2 linked regions of the Enhydrobacter sp. genome follow. The protein of the gene in region 1 interacts with the protein of each later gene in a pairwise test. Links are inferred from orthologs where the notes say so. Each region holds a gene or a part of one and is shown on either strand. Other genes may lie near its edges.

Region 1 (7,979 bases):
GAAACGCGTCACTTGCGCCAGCAGATACTCGCGCTCGAAGACCTCGCGCGCATCGCGCAGCGGCAACTGCATGATCTCGCCGCCCTTCTCCCAGCGCAGCACCGAGGGCGCGTCCTCGCTCACGTCGTTGGGCAGCACATCGGCGCGGATCGCGCCGCCGCCGGCCGGCGCCAGGATGAGCAGGCGCTCGATGACGTTGCGCAACTGACGCACATTGCCCGGCCAGTCATGGCCCTGCAGCGCCGCCGAGGTGTCCTCGCCGAGCGGCCGCGCCGCAAGGCCGGTGGCGTCCGCCACCCGCCGCAGGAGATCGGTCGCGAGCTCCGGAATGTCCTCACGACGTTCGCTGAGCGGCGGCACCCTCAGCGACACGACGTTCAGCCGATGGAACAGCTCCTCGCGGAACTGGCCGGCCGCAATCTTGTCCTGCAGGGCGTTCGCGGTCGAGGCGAGCACGCGCACGTCCACCTCCACCCGGGTCCGGCCCGCGTCGCGCAGGTAGGACTGCTCCTGCAGAACGCGCGCGAGCCGGCTCTGCAGGCTGAGCGGCAGGTCGGCGACCTCCTTCAGGAGAAGGGTTCCGCCGTGGGCGAGCTCGAACGCCCCGGAAACGCGCAGCGCATCGTGGTCGGTCTCGCCGTCGGTGCCGAACAGCTCGATCTCCAGCCGCTCCGCCGGCAGCGTCGAGCAGTTCACCACCACGAACGGCCCCTCGGCGCGCTTGGATCCCTGATGGATCAGCCGGGCCACCGTCTCCTTGCCCACACCGGAAGGCCCTGCGATCAGCACGCGACTGCCCGTGGTCGCCACGCGCTCGATCTGTGCGCGCACGTTGGCGGCGGCGGTGGAGGAGCCGACGAAGGATACCTCGCCGCCGGCCCGCCGCCGCAGGGTCGCATTCTCGCGCTTCAGCCGATCGGCCTCGATCGCGCGGTCGACGACGAGGAGAAGACGGTCGGCCTTGAACGGCTTCTCGATGAAATCGTAGGCGCCGCTCTTGATCGCGGAGACGGCGGTATCGATCGTGCCGTGGCCGCTGATCATCACCACCGGAATCGGCGGCTCCTCGCGGCGGATCACGTCGAGGAGCTGCAGCCCGTCGAGCTCGCTGCCCTGCAGCCAGACGTCGAGGATGACAAGCGCCGGCCGCCGCTGGCGTATCGCATCGATCGCCTCGGTGCTGTTGTGCGCGCGCCGGGCAGTGTGCCCTTCGTCCTCCAGGATGCCCGCAATCAGCGTGCAGATATCGCGCTCGTCGTCGACGATGAGAATATCGTGTCCCATGACTCTTCAAACAGTCCGCGACAGTTCAACGGATCATTGTGCGGCTGTCGCCTGCGACTTGACCGACGCGATCTCTTTCGCGTCCCGCCGGAATACCAGACTGATGCGGGCGCCGCCAGCCTCGCGGTCCTCGAGCAGAAGCTGCCCGCCATGGTCCTCCATGATCTTCTTGACGATGGCGAGCCCGAGGCCCGTGCCCTTGCTGCGGGTCGTCATATAGGGCTCGGTCAGGCGATCGCGGCCCTCCTTGGGCAATCCCTTGCCGTTGTCCTCGACGACAATGCGCACACTCGTACCTTCGTCCTTCAGCGCAAGCGAAATCTCGCCCGCCGGCAGCGGCTCGCCGTTGCGCGGCGCCCGGCCCTCGATCGCCTCGGCCGCATTCTTCAGGATGTTGGTGAGCACCTGGCCCACCTGCCGCCTGTCGCAGATCAGCGGCACCGGCCGGCCGGGCAAGTCCGCATGGTAGCGGATATCGGCGTTGCCGCTGCGCTGGAGGAATAGCGCCTGCTGGCAGAGCTCGCGTGCATCCTCGGGCTGCACTGTGGGCCGCGGCATGCGGGCGAAGGAAGAGAACTCGTCCACCATGCGGCCGATGTCGCCGACCTGGCGGATGATCGTGTCGGTGCAGGTCGAGAAGGTTTCGGGATCTTCCTTGATCTGCTTCAGGTAACGCCGCCGCAGCCGTTCGGCGGAGAGCTGGATCGGCGTCAGCGGATTCTTGATCTCGTGCGCGATGCGCCGCGCCACATCGCCCCAGGCCGCCATCCGCTGCGCCGACATGAGCTCGGTGACGTCGTCGAACGTGACGACCGATCCCGAGTCCGAAGCGGCGCTGATGCGGACCAGCAGAATACGGCGAACGCCGCCGTGCATGATCTCGGCCTGCCCCTGGGTCAAACGGTCGGGGCGCTCGGCCGCCTGCGCCACGAGCGGCGCGATCTCGGGCATGACATCGATGAGCTGGCGGCCGAGCACGCCGTCCTCGGGCAGGGCCAGGAGGCCGAGCGCCGAGCTGTTGCTGCGGGTGATGACACCCGCCCCGTCGACGCTCAGCACGCCGGCCGAAACGCCGGCCAGCACCGCGTCGGTCAGGCGGCGGCGACGGTCGAGCTCCTTGTTCGCGGCGATCAGCTCGCCGCGCTGCTGCTCGATCTGGCTGGTCATGCGGTTGAACGAACGCGCGAGCTGGCCGAGCTCGTCGTTCGGCGGCCCCTCCTCCACGCGCGCGCCGAGATCGCCTCCGCGAACCTTCTCCGCTGCCGCCATCAGGCCGCCGATGGGGGCCGTCAGGCGGGTCGCGACCTGAATTGCAAGCCAGACGGCCGCCAGCAGCATCAGCAGCGCGATGGCCCCGCAGACGACGAAGATGATGAGCTGGCTGCGGCGCAGCGCCTGCTCGATCTGGGCGTAGAACTTGCCGGCGAAGTCGATGCTCTTGATGTAGTCGACGACGCGCAGGTCGACGGCGTGGCCGGTCACCAGGAAGAGCGGCTCATCGACGAAAAGCTGCATGACGAAGTAGGCGCCGTGCTCGGACTCGAACTGCACCGGACGCGCCTGGTTGACGGCCTGCCAGAGATACTTCGCCGGCGGAACGGGATTTGCGATCGGCTTTTCGTTGGGCGCGACCGCACGCGCGATCAGGCCCTTGTCGGCATCGACCACGTCGGCCTCGATCAACGGCCGCCCCTCGATCAGCCGCGCCAGGGCCTTTTCGGTCGCCTCCTTGTTGCGCAACGCCTGCACGCCGAGGCTTTGCAGAGGCGCGGAGATCGCGGCGATGTCGCGCAGGATCTCCTCCTCGCGCGCACGCCGTACCGGCTCGCCGATCGCTCGTGCCGTCTCGTAGGCGGCCTGCGAGGGCTTCACGACGAAGTCGGTCAGGTTGATGACCAGCAGCGACAGGATGATGGTGACGATCAGCGTCGGCGTCACCGTGAAAAGACTGCAGATCAGCACCAGCCGCATATGCAGGCGCGATCCCGCGGCGCCTCGCCGCCGATCGAGCCAGAGTTGTGTCAACCGCACCGCCAGCAGCGCAACGAGTGCGGTCGCCACGACGAGGTCCGCGACCAGGAGGCCGGTCATCCAGCCCGTCGTGCTGAAACTGGCCGGCGCGAAGCCGGTCAGCCAGGCGTAGGTCGCCGCGCCGGCAAGAACGGCGAGTGTCGCCAGCGAGATGGCGGCGACCCGGCCCGTCAATGCGCGGCCAATCGCATTCATCCGCTCGCTGAAGCGTGAGACGCCCGGCGATACTGTCACCAAGTCACCCGCCCCGGCGGCCCTGCGGCGCGCGCACCACGGGAACGTCGAGGTCCTTGATCTTCTTGCGCAACGTGTTGCGATTGAGCCCCAGAAGTCGGGCGGCGCGCAACTGGTTACCGCGCGTCGCCCACAGCGCCAGCGAGATCAGCGGCCGCTCGACCTCCGAAATGATCCTGTCATACATGCCGTCCGGCGGCAGGCGGTCGCCGTGCGCCGTGAACAGCGCCTGCAGGTGGCGATCGACGGCGTCCGTGAGCGTATCCTCGCCGTCCGCGCCGCTGTTGTTCTGTTCGGGCTCGGGCGGCATGAGCGCGTCCGCGAGTTCGCCCTCGATCGTCTCCGGCCCGATCACCTCCTCCGAGTAGAGCGCCGACAGACGGCGCACGAGGTTCTCGAGCTCGCGCACATTGCCCGGCCAGCGATACTGGCGCAGGCGCGCCATCGCGTCCGGCGAGAGCACCTTGGTCGGCAATCCGTCGATGGCGACCGCCTGCAGGAAATGATTGACGAGCTCGGGAATATCATCAAGGCGCTCGCGCAAGGGCGGCAGGCGGATCGGCACGACGTTGAGGCGATAGAACAGGTCCTCGCGGAAAAGTCCCTGCTGGATGAGGCGGCGCAGGTCGCGATGGGTCGCGGCAACGATGCGCACATTGGCCTTGATCGGGGTGCGGCCGCCGACCGTCGTATATTCGCCTTCCTGCAGGACACGCAGCAGGCGCGTCTGGGCCTCGGGCGGCATGTCGCCGATCTCGTCGAGGAAGAGCGTGCCGCCCGCCGCCTGCTCGAACTTGCCTGCCGAGCGCTGGACGGCACCGGTGAAGGCCCCGCGCTCGTGGCCGAACAGCTCGCTTTCGATCAGCTCGCGCGGGATCGCGGCCATATTGAGCGCCACGAACGGCCCCTTGCGCCGCTTGCCGTAGTCGTGCAGGGCGCGCGCCACCAGCTCCTTGCCGGTGCCGGACTCGCCCGTGACCATGACGGTGAGATCGGTCGCCATCAAGCGGGCCAGCGTCCGGTAGATCTCCTGCATCGCCGGCGATCGGCCGACCAGCGGCAGGCGCTCGCCCTCCTCCGGCAGCGCGTGGCGAGCGGCGGGGATCGCCGGCGCCGACAGCGCGCGGTTGACCACCGAGACGAGCTCGTTGAGGTCGAAAGGCTTGGGCAGATAGTCGAAGGCGCCGCGCTCGGCGGCGCGCACGGCCGTGAGCAGCGTCGACTGCGCGCTCATCACGATGATGCGCAGGTCCGGCCGGAGCTTGCGGATGCGCGGCACGAGATCGAGGCCGTTCTCGTCGGGCATCACCACGTCGGTGATCACGAGCTGGCCCTCGCCTTCCTGGACCCATTGCCAGAGGGTGGCGGCGGCGCCGGTGCTGCGGACCGTGTGGCCCTGGCGGCCGAGCGCCTGGTGCAGGACAGTGCGGATGGCCCGATCGTCATCGGCGACCAGAATGGTGGCCGCCGTGCTCATCGAGCGGCCTGCGACGGCTGCAGCGGCAGCATGACGCGAAAGACCGTCCGGCCCGGCTCGCTGTCATATTCGATGGCGCCGCCATGATCGTTGATGATTTTGGCGACCAGCGCCAGCCCCAGGCCCGTACCCGTCGGCTTGTTGGTGACGAAGGCGTCGAACAGATGGCCGCGGATCTCGTCGGACACGCCGCGGCCGTTGTCACGGATCGAGACGACCAGCGGCAGGTTGACCCGAGCCTGCTGGCCCGGCACAGCGAGTCGCAACCCATGGCGATAGGCGGTCGACATCTCGATCTCGCGCTCGCCCTCGCCGGGCGCCTCGCAGGCGTTCTTCACCAGATTGAGGAAGACCTGGATGAGCTGGTCGCGGTCGCCGAACACGTCGGGCAACGAAGGATCATAGGTCTCGACGAAGCGCACGCCCTTGCCGAAGCCGGTTTCCGAGAGCCGCCGGACGTGGTTGAGAACCTGATGGATATTGACCGGCCCGCGATCGATCGGCCGACCGTCGGCGAAGGCCTCCATGCGATCCACCAGCGCCACGATACGGTCGGTCTCCTCGCAGATGAGGCCGGTGAGCTCGCGCTCGCTGTCGGGCAGCGACTGCTCGAGGAGCTGCGCCGCGCCGCGGATTCCCGACAGCGGGTTCTTGACCTCGTGCGCGAGCATGGCGGCCAGCGCGCTCACCGACCGGGCGGCGTTGCGATGCGACATCTGCCGATCGATGTTGCGCGCGATCGATTGCTCGACCAGCGAGATCGACACCAGCCCGTCGCGCTCCACGATCGGCGCGAGGCGCAGCGCACAGAAATGATTGCCGATGCGCGGCGATGCCAAGGTGACACCGCTCTCGGCGACGGCGCCGCCGCTCGCCAGTACCTGTTCGAGCAGGGAGAAGAGCGGCGAATCCCGGGGGATGAACTCGGCCAGCGGATGACCCATGAGGCGTGTTCGGCCGGCGCCGAAGAACTGCTCGGCCGCGAGGTTGGCGTAATGCACCAGCCCCTCGCCGTCGACCACGATGACGGCTTCCGAGAGCGAATCGAGAATCGCGCTCGGGAACGGATCGTTCGCAAGCTCGGTGCGCCTCAGGGGCTGCACGACCATCGTCACGCGGCCTGTCGCTCGACCGCCGGCAAAAAGAAGTCGGCGAGCATCGCACGCACCTTGTCGGGCTCGGTCTCGCGGTTCACGGCAGCGCGGAACTCGGCCGATGCCGGCAGGCCCTTGGAGTACCAGCCAAGATGCTTGCGCGCCATGCGCACGCCGGTCTCGGCGCCGTAGTGCTCGAGCATTGCCTCGAAATGCGACCGCACGGCCGCGTACTGGTCGGCCAACGACGGCTCGGCCAGCTTCTCGCCGGTGCGCAGGTAATGGATCGTCTGGTTGAGGAACCACGGACGGCCGTAGGCGCCGCGCCCGATCATGATGCCGTCGGCGCCCGACTGCTCCAGCGCCTGGTCGACATCGTCGAGCGAATTGATATCGCCGTTGGCGATCACCGGCAGGCTGGTCGCCGCCTTGACCTCGCGGATGAATGCCCAGTCGGCCTTCCCATCGTAGAACTGGCAGCGCGTACGGCCATGCACCGTCAGCATCCTGATGCCGCATTGCTCGGCGATGCGCGCGAGCGCAGGTGCATTGCGATTGGCCGAGTCCCACCCTGTCCGCATCTTGAGCGTCACCGGAAGCTTCACCGCCTTCACCGTCGCCTCGAGGATCCTGGCGGCATGGACCTCGTCACGCATCAGTGACGAGCCGGCATGGCCGTTCACGACCTTCTTCACCGGGCAGCCGAAGTTGATGTCGATGATCGCGGCGCCCCGATCCTCGTTCAGCTTCGCCGCGTCGGCCATCACCTCGGGCTCGCAGCCGGCGAGCTGGACGGCCATCGGGAATTCCTCGGGCGAATTCTTTGCCATCAGGAGGGTCTTGCGGTTCTCGCGCACCATCGCCGCCGAGGCGATCATCTCGGAAACGACAAGCCCGGCCCCGCCGCGCTTCACCATCTGGCGGAACGGCATGTCGGTGACGCCCGACATCGGCGCCAGGATGACGGGGTCCTCGAGGCGGACCGGGCCGATATCGACAGGGCGAAGGCGGGGTTGGCTGGCCATGCTGCTGATCACTTAATAGGCAACTTGTGCGGTGCACAATTATTGAGCCGAGGATTAGCGGGTCACCGCGGGCGGCGCAAGAGGCGGAAGTGCGTCTCCGGCGTGCCGATGTTATCTAGCGGCCGTGACAAGCTGCACCGCCCTCATCGTCGCCGCCGGACGCGGCAGTCGCTTCGGCGGCCCCCTGCCCAAGCAATATGCCCTCCTCAATGGCCGGCCGGTGCTGCGCCAGACGATCCTTGCCTACCGGGCGACTCCGGAAATCACTGCCATTCGCGTCGTCATCGCCCCTGAAGACGAGGTGCACTACGTCACCGTCGCCGGGGATCTTGGCCTGGCCCGACCCGTCCCGGGCGGTGCAAGCCGGCAGCAATCCGTGCTCAACGGCCTCGAGGCCCTGGCCGGTGACGCCCCGGACTTCGTCGCGATCCACGATGCAGCGCGGCCTTTCGTGCGTCCGCCCGATATCACCGCCTGTCTGACGGCGGCAGCGGCGAAGGGCGTCGACGGGGCCGTGCTGGGTGTGCCGCTGGCCGATACGGTAAAGCGGACCGATCTGCAGAACGCCGTCCTCGAGACCGTGCCGCGGGCGAACCTCTGGCGGGCGCAGACGCCGCAGATCTTCCGATTCGCCCGCCTGCTGGAGGCGCATCGTGCCGCGGCAGCGTTGGCCGCAGCCGAGGCCACTGCGCTGACCGACGACGCGGCGGTCGCGGAGCGGGTGGGATTGAAGGTGGTGATGGTGGCAGGCAGCGACGACAATCGGAAGATCACGACGACGGACGATCTTGCGCGGGCGACGGTGATGGAGACGCGCACCGCTTTCGGCTACGA
Region 2 (4,442 bases), 3.1 Mb from region 1 along the record:
CAACTGGATGCTGCATGTCGGTCCTGGCCGAGCCGGGGCCACTTTGTCCGGAGGGTTCAACAACTGGGAGTTCCGCCATCGGTTGAGCACCGGCGACAGCCTCGATCTGCCGACCGTGCTGTTCGGCCGGTTCGACGGCCCGCTCGGCAACGCCACCCGACGGCTGCACGACTATCGCCGGGCCCATCGACCCGATCCCGAACGCGCCATCCCCGTGCAGTTCAACAGCTGGTATCCGTTCCTCGGCGAGCCCAGGGCGGAGGCGCTGGTGCCGCTCGTTCCCATCGTGAAGCGGCTCGGTTGCGAGGCTTTCGTCGTCGATGCCGGCTGGTATCGCGACGAGAACGGCGAATCGGATGCCGACTGGGACTATCGGACAGGCGACTGGCGTGTGAGCCGCCAGCGCTTTCCCAACGGCCTGCGGGAAATCTCGAGACATTGTCGCGAAGCCGGGCTGGGCTTCGGCCTCTGGTTCGAGCCGGAGGTCGCCGGCCCCACCTCCTCGGTCCGGCACAACCACCCCGAATGGATGCACTACATCGACGGCAAGCCGCCGCCCGCGAACGAACGCGCGGTCATCAATCTCGGCGTGCCCGACGCCTGGCAGCATGTCTTCGAAAGGATTTCCCGCCTGCTGCGCGTCATCGGTGTCGACTGGATGAAGTGGGACTTCAATTCCGACCTCGGTGCGGGCGGATGGGCGCCATCCCTGCCCGAGACACTGACCGGCCAGGCTCCTCTCGTTGCCCACTACGACGGGCTTTACCGCATGCAGGACGCCATCCGGGCGGCCTTTCCCGACCTGATCCTGGAGATGTGCGCCGGCGGCGGAGGCCGCATGGACGGCGGGATCCTGTCACACGCCCATGTCAACTGGATGAGCGACCAACCGGGGGCGCTGCGCAAGCTCGCGATCCATTTCGGCAGCCAGCTCGCCCATCCAGCGGTCGTCTGCAACGACTGGCTGATCGACTGGCCGGGCAAGAGCGAAGCGCCGGACCAGCCGCCGGCCCTCGTCGACCCGCGCGGCGATCTCGCCTTCCGGCTGCGCGTGGCCATGCTCGGCACCTTCGGCATCAGCGCCCCGGTCCATCGCTGGACAGAGGAGGATCTCGCCACCGCGGCCGCCCATGTCGTCTCCTACAAGGCCGGCATCCGTTCCATCATTCATCATGGCGATCGATACGCGCTCACGCTGCCACCGCCGCCCGACGGCAAAGGCGATTGGGCGGCGCTTTGGTACGTCGCCAAGGACGGGCTGCAGGGCGTCCTCTTCGCCTTCCGACTCGCCGGGCCGCAAAGCCGGCGAAGCTTTGCCTTGCCCGGCCTGCGCAAGGCCCGGCGCTACCGGCTGTCGTTCCATGGCGGCGCGGAAAGGATCGTGACCGGCCGCGAGCTGGCTGCCGGCCTGAATATCGTCCTCGACGAGACCTTCCGCTCCGCCCTCTGCCTGGTCGAGGCCGTGCGCGCCTGAAAACGCCTACTGCACGCGCTCGCCGTGCAGGACGGTGTCGAGGCCCTCTGTCTCCTCCTCGCGCGTGACGCGCAATCCGACCGTCGCATCGACGACGCGTAGCAGGACCCAGGTGACGGCGGCGGAGAAGATGCCGACGACCAGCACGCCCAGGAGCTGGACCAGGATCTGATGGGCATTGCCGTCGACCAGACCGACCGGGCGGCCATGGCCGACATCATTGACGGCGCGCGTGGCGAACACGCCGACCATCAGCGGCCCCAGCATGCCGCTGATGCCGTGAACGCCGAAGACGTCGAGCGAATCGTCGTAGCCCAGCCGCGTCTTGAGCACGACCGCCGACCAGTAGCAGACGGCGCCGGCGGCAAGGCCGATCACCATGGCCGCCCATGGCTCGACATAGCCGGCCGCCGGCGTGATGGCGCCGAGACCGGCGACTGCCCCCGAGAGCACCCCCAGCACGGACGGCTTGCCGCGCGAGGCCCATTCGACCGCCATCCAGACGAGCGCGGCCACTGCCGCGGCGACATGGGTGTTGAGCATCGCAGCGCCCGCCAGTTCGCCCGAGGAGAGGGCCGAGCCCGCATTGAAGCCGAACCAGCCGACCCACAGCAGCGAGGTGCCGATCAGGGTCAGCACGAGGTTGTGCGGCGCCATGTATTCGTGCCCGTAGCCCTCGCGCCTGCCGACCACCAGCGCGCAGACGAGGCCGGCGATGCCGGCATTGAGATGCACGACGAGGCCGCCCGCGAAGTCGAGCACGCCGGCCGCACCGAGAAAGCCGCCGCCCCAGATCCAATGGGCCACCGGCACATAGACCAGCAGGAGCCACAGGCCCATGAACCACATCATGGCCGAGAACTTCAGGCGCTCGGCGAAGGCGCCGGCGATGATCGCCGGCGTGATGATGGCGAAAGTCGCCTGGTACATCAGGAAGACATTCTCCGGCACGGTCCGCGCCAGCGGATGGACGCTGCCCTGCAAGCCCAGGCCGAGCAGGCGGCCGAAACCGCCGATCAGGCCGTTCAGCCTTCCGCCATCGGTGAAGGCGAGCGAATAGCCCAGCGCCAGCCAGAGGACGGACACCAGGGCGGCCACGGCGAAAGCCTGCACGGCGGTCGCCAGCACGTTCTTCTTGCGCACCATGCCGGCGTAGAAGAGCGACAGGCCGGGGATATCCATCATCAGCACGAGCGCCGTGGCCACGAGCAGCCAGGCCGTATCGCCGGTATCGATGACAGGCCGTTCGGCCGCCCAGGCCTGCGTGGCTCCGAAAACGACGAGCATCGCCGCCGCGGGTCCTGCGACGGTACGCCAACCCTTCCTTTGCATTTGCCTCCCCCTGCCTCTCCCTGTTTGAACCTCGGTTCTTTGTCAAATGGGCAGGGGGATCGCGGTCCTGGAACTCGGCCAGTTAAAGCGCGTTGGAGCCCGTCTCGCCGGTGCGGATCCGCACGGCATGCTCGACCCCGGTCACGAAAATCTTGCCGTCGCCGATCTTGCCCGTATGAGCCGCTTTCTGGATCGCCTCGACGGCGCGCTCGACCTGCGAATCGTCGACCACGATCTCGATCTTGACCTTGGGCAGGAAGCTCACGAGGTACTCGGCCCCGCGATAGATCTCGGTCTGGCCTTTCTGCCGGCCGAAGCCCTTGACTTCGCTGACCGTGAGGCCCGAGACGCCGACACCCGTCAGCGCATCGCGCACGTCATCGAGCTTGAACGGCTTGATGATGGCGGACACAAGCTTCATCGACTTTCTCCCGGGCTCGGCGACTGGCCGGAGAGTGGCGTCTGATTTCGCCGTCGTCAAATTGTGCCGGCATCCGCAGCGAAAAGCCCGGCGGTCGGCGCCGCCGGGCTGGAGCTTATCGAACCGACGATTCCGTCAGTGCACCGTCTCTCCGTGGAGGTTGATGTCGAGACCCTCGACCTCCTCCTCGGCGGTGACGCGCAGGCCGATCATGGCGTCGACGATCTTGAGGATGACGAAAGTGGCGACAGCGCACCACGCCATCGTGACCAGGCATCCCCAAAGCTGGGTCAGGACCTGGCCGGCATTGCCGTCGATCAGACCTTTCTTGCCCTCGCCGCCGACCGCCTCGACCGCGAACACGCCCGTCAGGATGGCGCCGACGAAGCCGCCCACGCCGTGCACGCCGAAGGCATCGAGCGAATCGTCGTAGCCCAGCATCTTCTTGAGGCTGGTCGCCGACCAGAAGCAGATGACGCCGGCGACGATGCCGATCACCAGGCCGCCCGCCGGGTTGACGAAGCCCGAGGCCGGCGTGATGGCGACGAGCCCCGCGACTGCGCCGGAAACGATGCCCAGCACCGAGGGCTTGCCGCGGACCAGCCACTCCGCGAACATCCAGCCGAGCGCCGCCGCCGCGGTGGCGATCTGCGTCACCGCCATGGCCATGCCGGCACTGGCGCTGGCGCTCACCGCCGAGCCGGCGTTGAAACCGAACCAGCCGACCCACAGCAGCGACGCGCCGATCACGCTCAGCACGAGGTTGTGCGGCGCCATGTTCTCGACGCCGTAGCCCTTGCGCTTGCCCATCACCAGCGCGCAGACGAGCCCTGCCACGCCGGCATTGATGTGCACGACCGTGCCGCCGGCATAGTCGAGCACGCCCCAGTCGCCCAGGAAGCCACCGCCCCACACCCAGTGGGCGATCGGCGCATAGACGAAGATCGCCCACAGCGCCATGAACCACATCAGGGCCGAGAACTTCATGCGCTCGGCGAACGCGCCGGCGATCAGCGCCGGCGTGATGATGGCGAAGGTCATCTGGAAGGTCATGTAGACCGACTCTGGAATCGTCTTCGCAAGATCGTTCACCGTGTCGAGCGTCATGCCGCTCAGGAAAAAGCGACTCGTGCCGCCGATGACGGCGTTGCCCGGCGTAAAGGCGAGGCTGTAGGTGATCACCATCCAGAGGACGGTCACGAGGCAGGTCACGGC

What was found. The genes of interacting proteins can lie anywhere in the genome.
Region 2: the proteins of OJF58_RS24095 (region 1) and OJF58_RS08605 interact in binary tests that used the Escherichia coli proteins (3 or more experiments, as listed by UniProt). The link is inferred for Enhydrobacter sp. from one-to-one orthologs.

Annotation. Positions count from the first base shown.
Region 1 is NZ_CP126889.1:4,835,214-4,843,192, forward strand. The notes cover bases 4,080-7,054. They hold OJF58_RS24095 (ATP-binding protein), read right to left. Parts: upstream 6,136-7,054; coding sequence 5,023-6,135; downstream 4,080-5,022. Other genes in these bases: ntrC (nitrogen regulation protein NR(I)), read right to left, coding at 4,080-5,026; dusB (tRNA dihydrouridine synthase DusB), read right to left, coding at 6,138-7,054. Also shown: OJF58_RS24080 (sigma-54 dependent transcriptional regulator), read right to left, coding at 1-1,284; OJF58_RS24085 (ATP-binding protein), read right to left, coding at 1,318-3,549; more of ntrC, read right to left, coding at 3,554-4,079; more of dusB, read right to left, coding at 7,055-7,145; OJF58_RS24105 (bifunctional 2-C-methyl-D-erythritol 4-phosphate cytidylyltransferase/2-C-methyl-D-erythritol 2,4-cyclodiphosphate synthase), read left to right, coding at 7,270-7,979.
Region 2 is NZ_CP126889.1:1,702,368-1,706,809, forward strand. The notes cover bases 1,559-4,442. They hold OJF58_RS08605 (P-II family nitrogen regulator), read right to left. Parts: upstream 3,228-4,442; coding sequence 2,889-3,227; downstream 1,559-2,888. Other genes in these bases: OJF58_RS08600 (ammonium transporter), read right to left, coding at 1,559-2,761; OJF58_RS08610 (ammonium transporter), read right to left, coding at 3,363-4,442. Outside these bases: OJF58_RS08595 (alpha-galactosidase), read left to right, coding at 1-1,474; more of OJF58_RS08600, read right to left, coding at 1,481-1,558. UniProt on the Escherichia coli protein: Involved in the regulation of nitrogen metabolism. Regulates the activity of its targets by protein-protein interaction in response to the nitrogen status of the cell.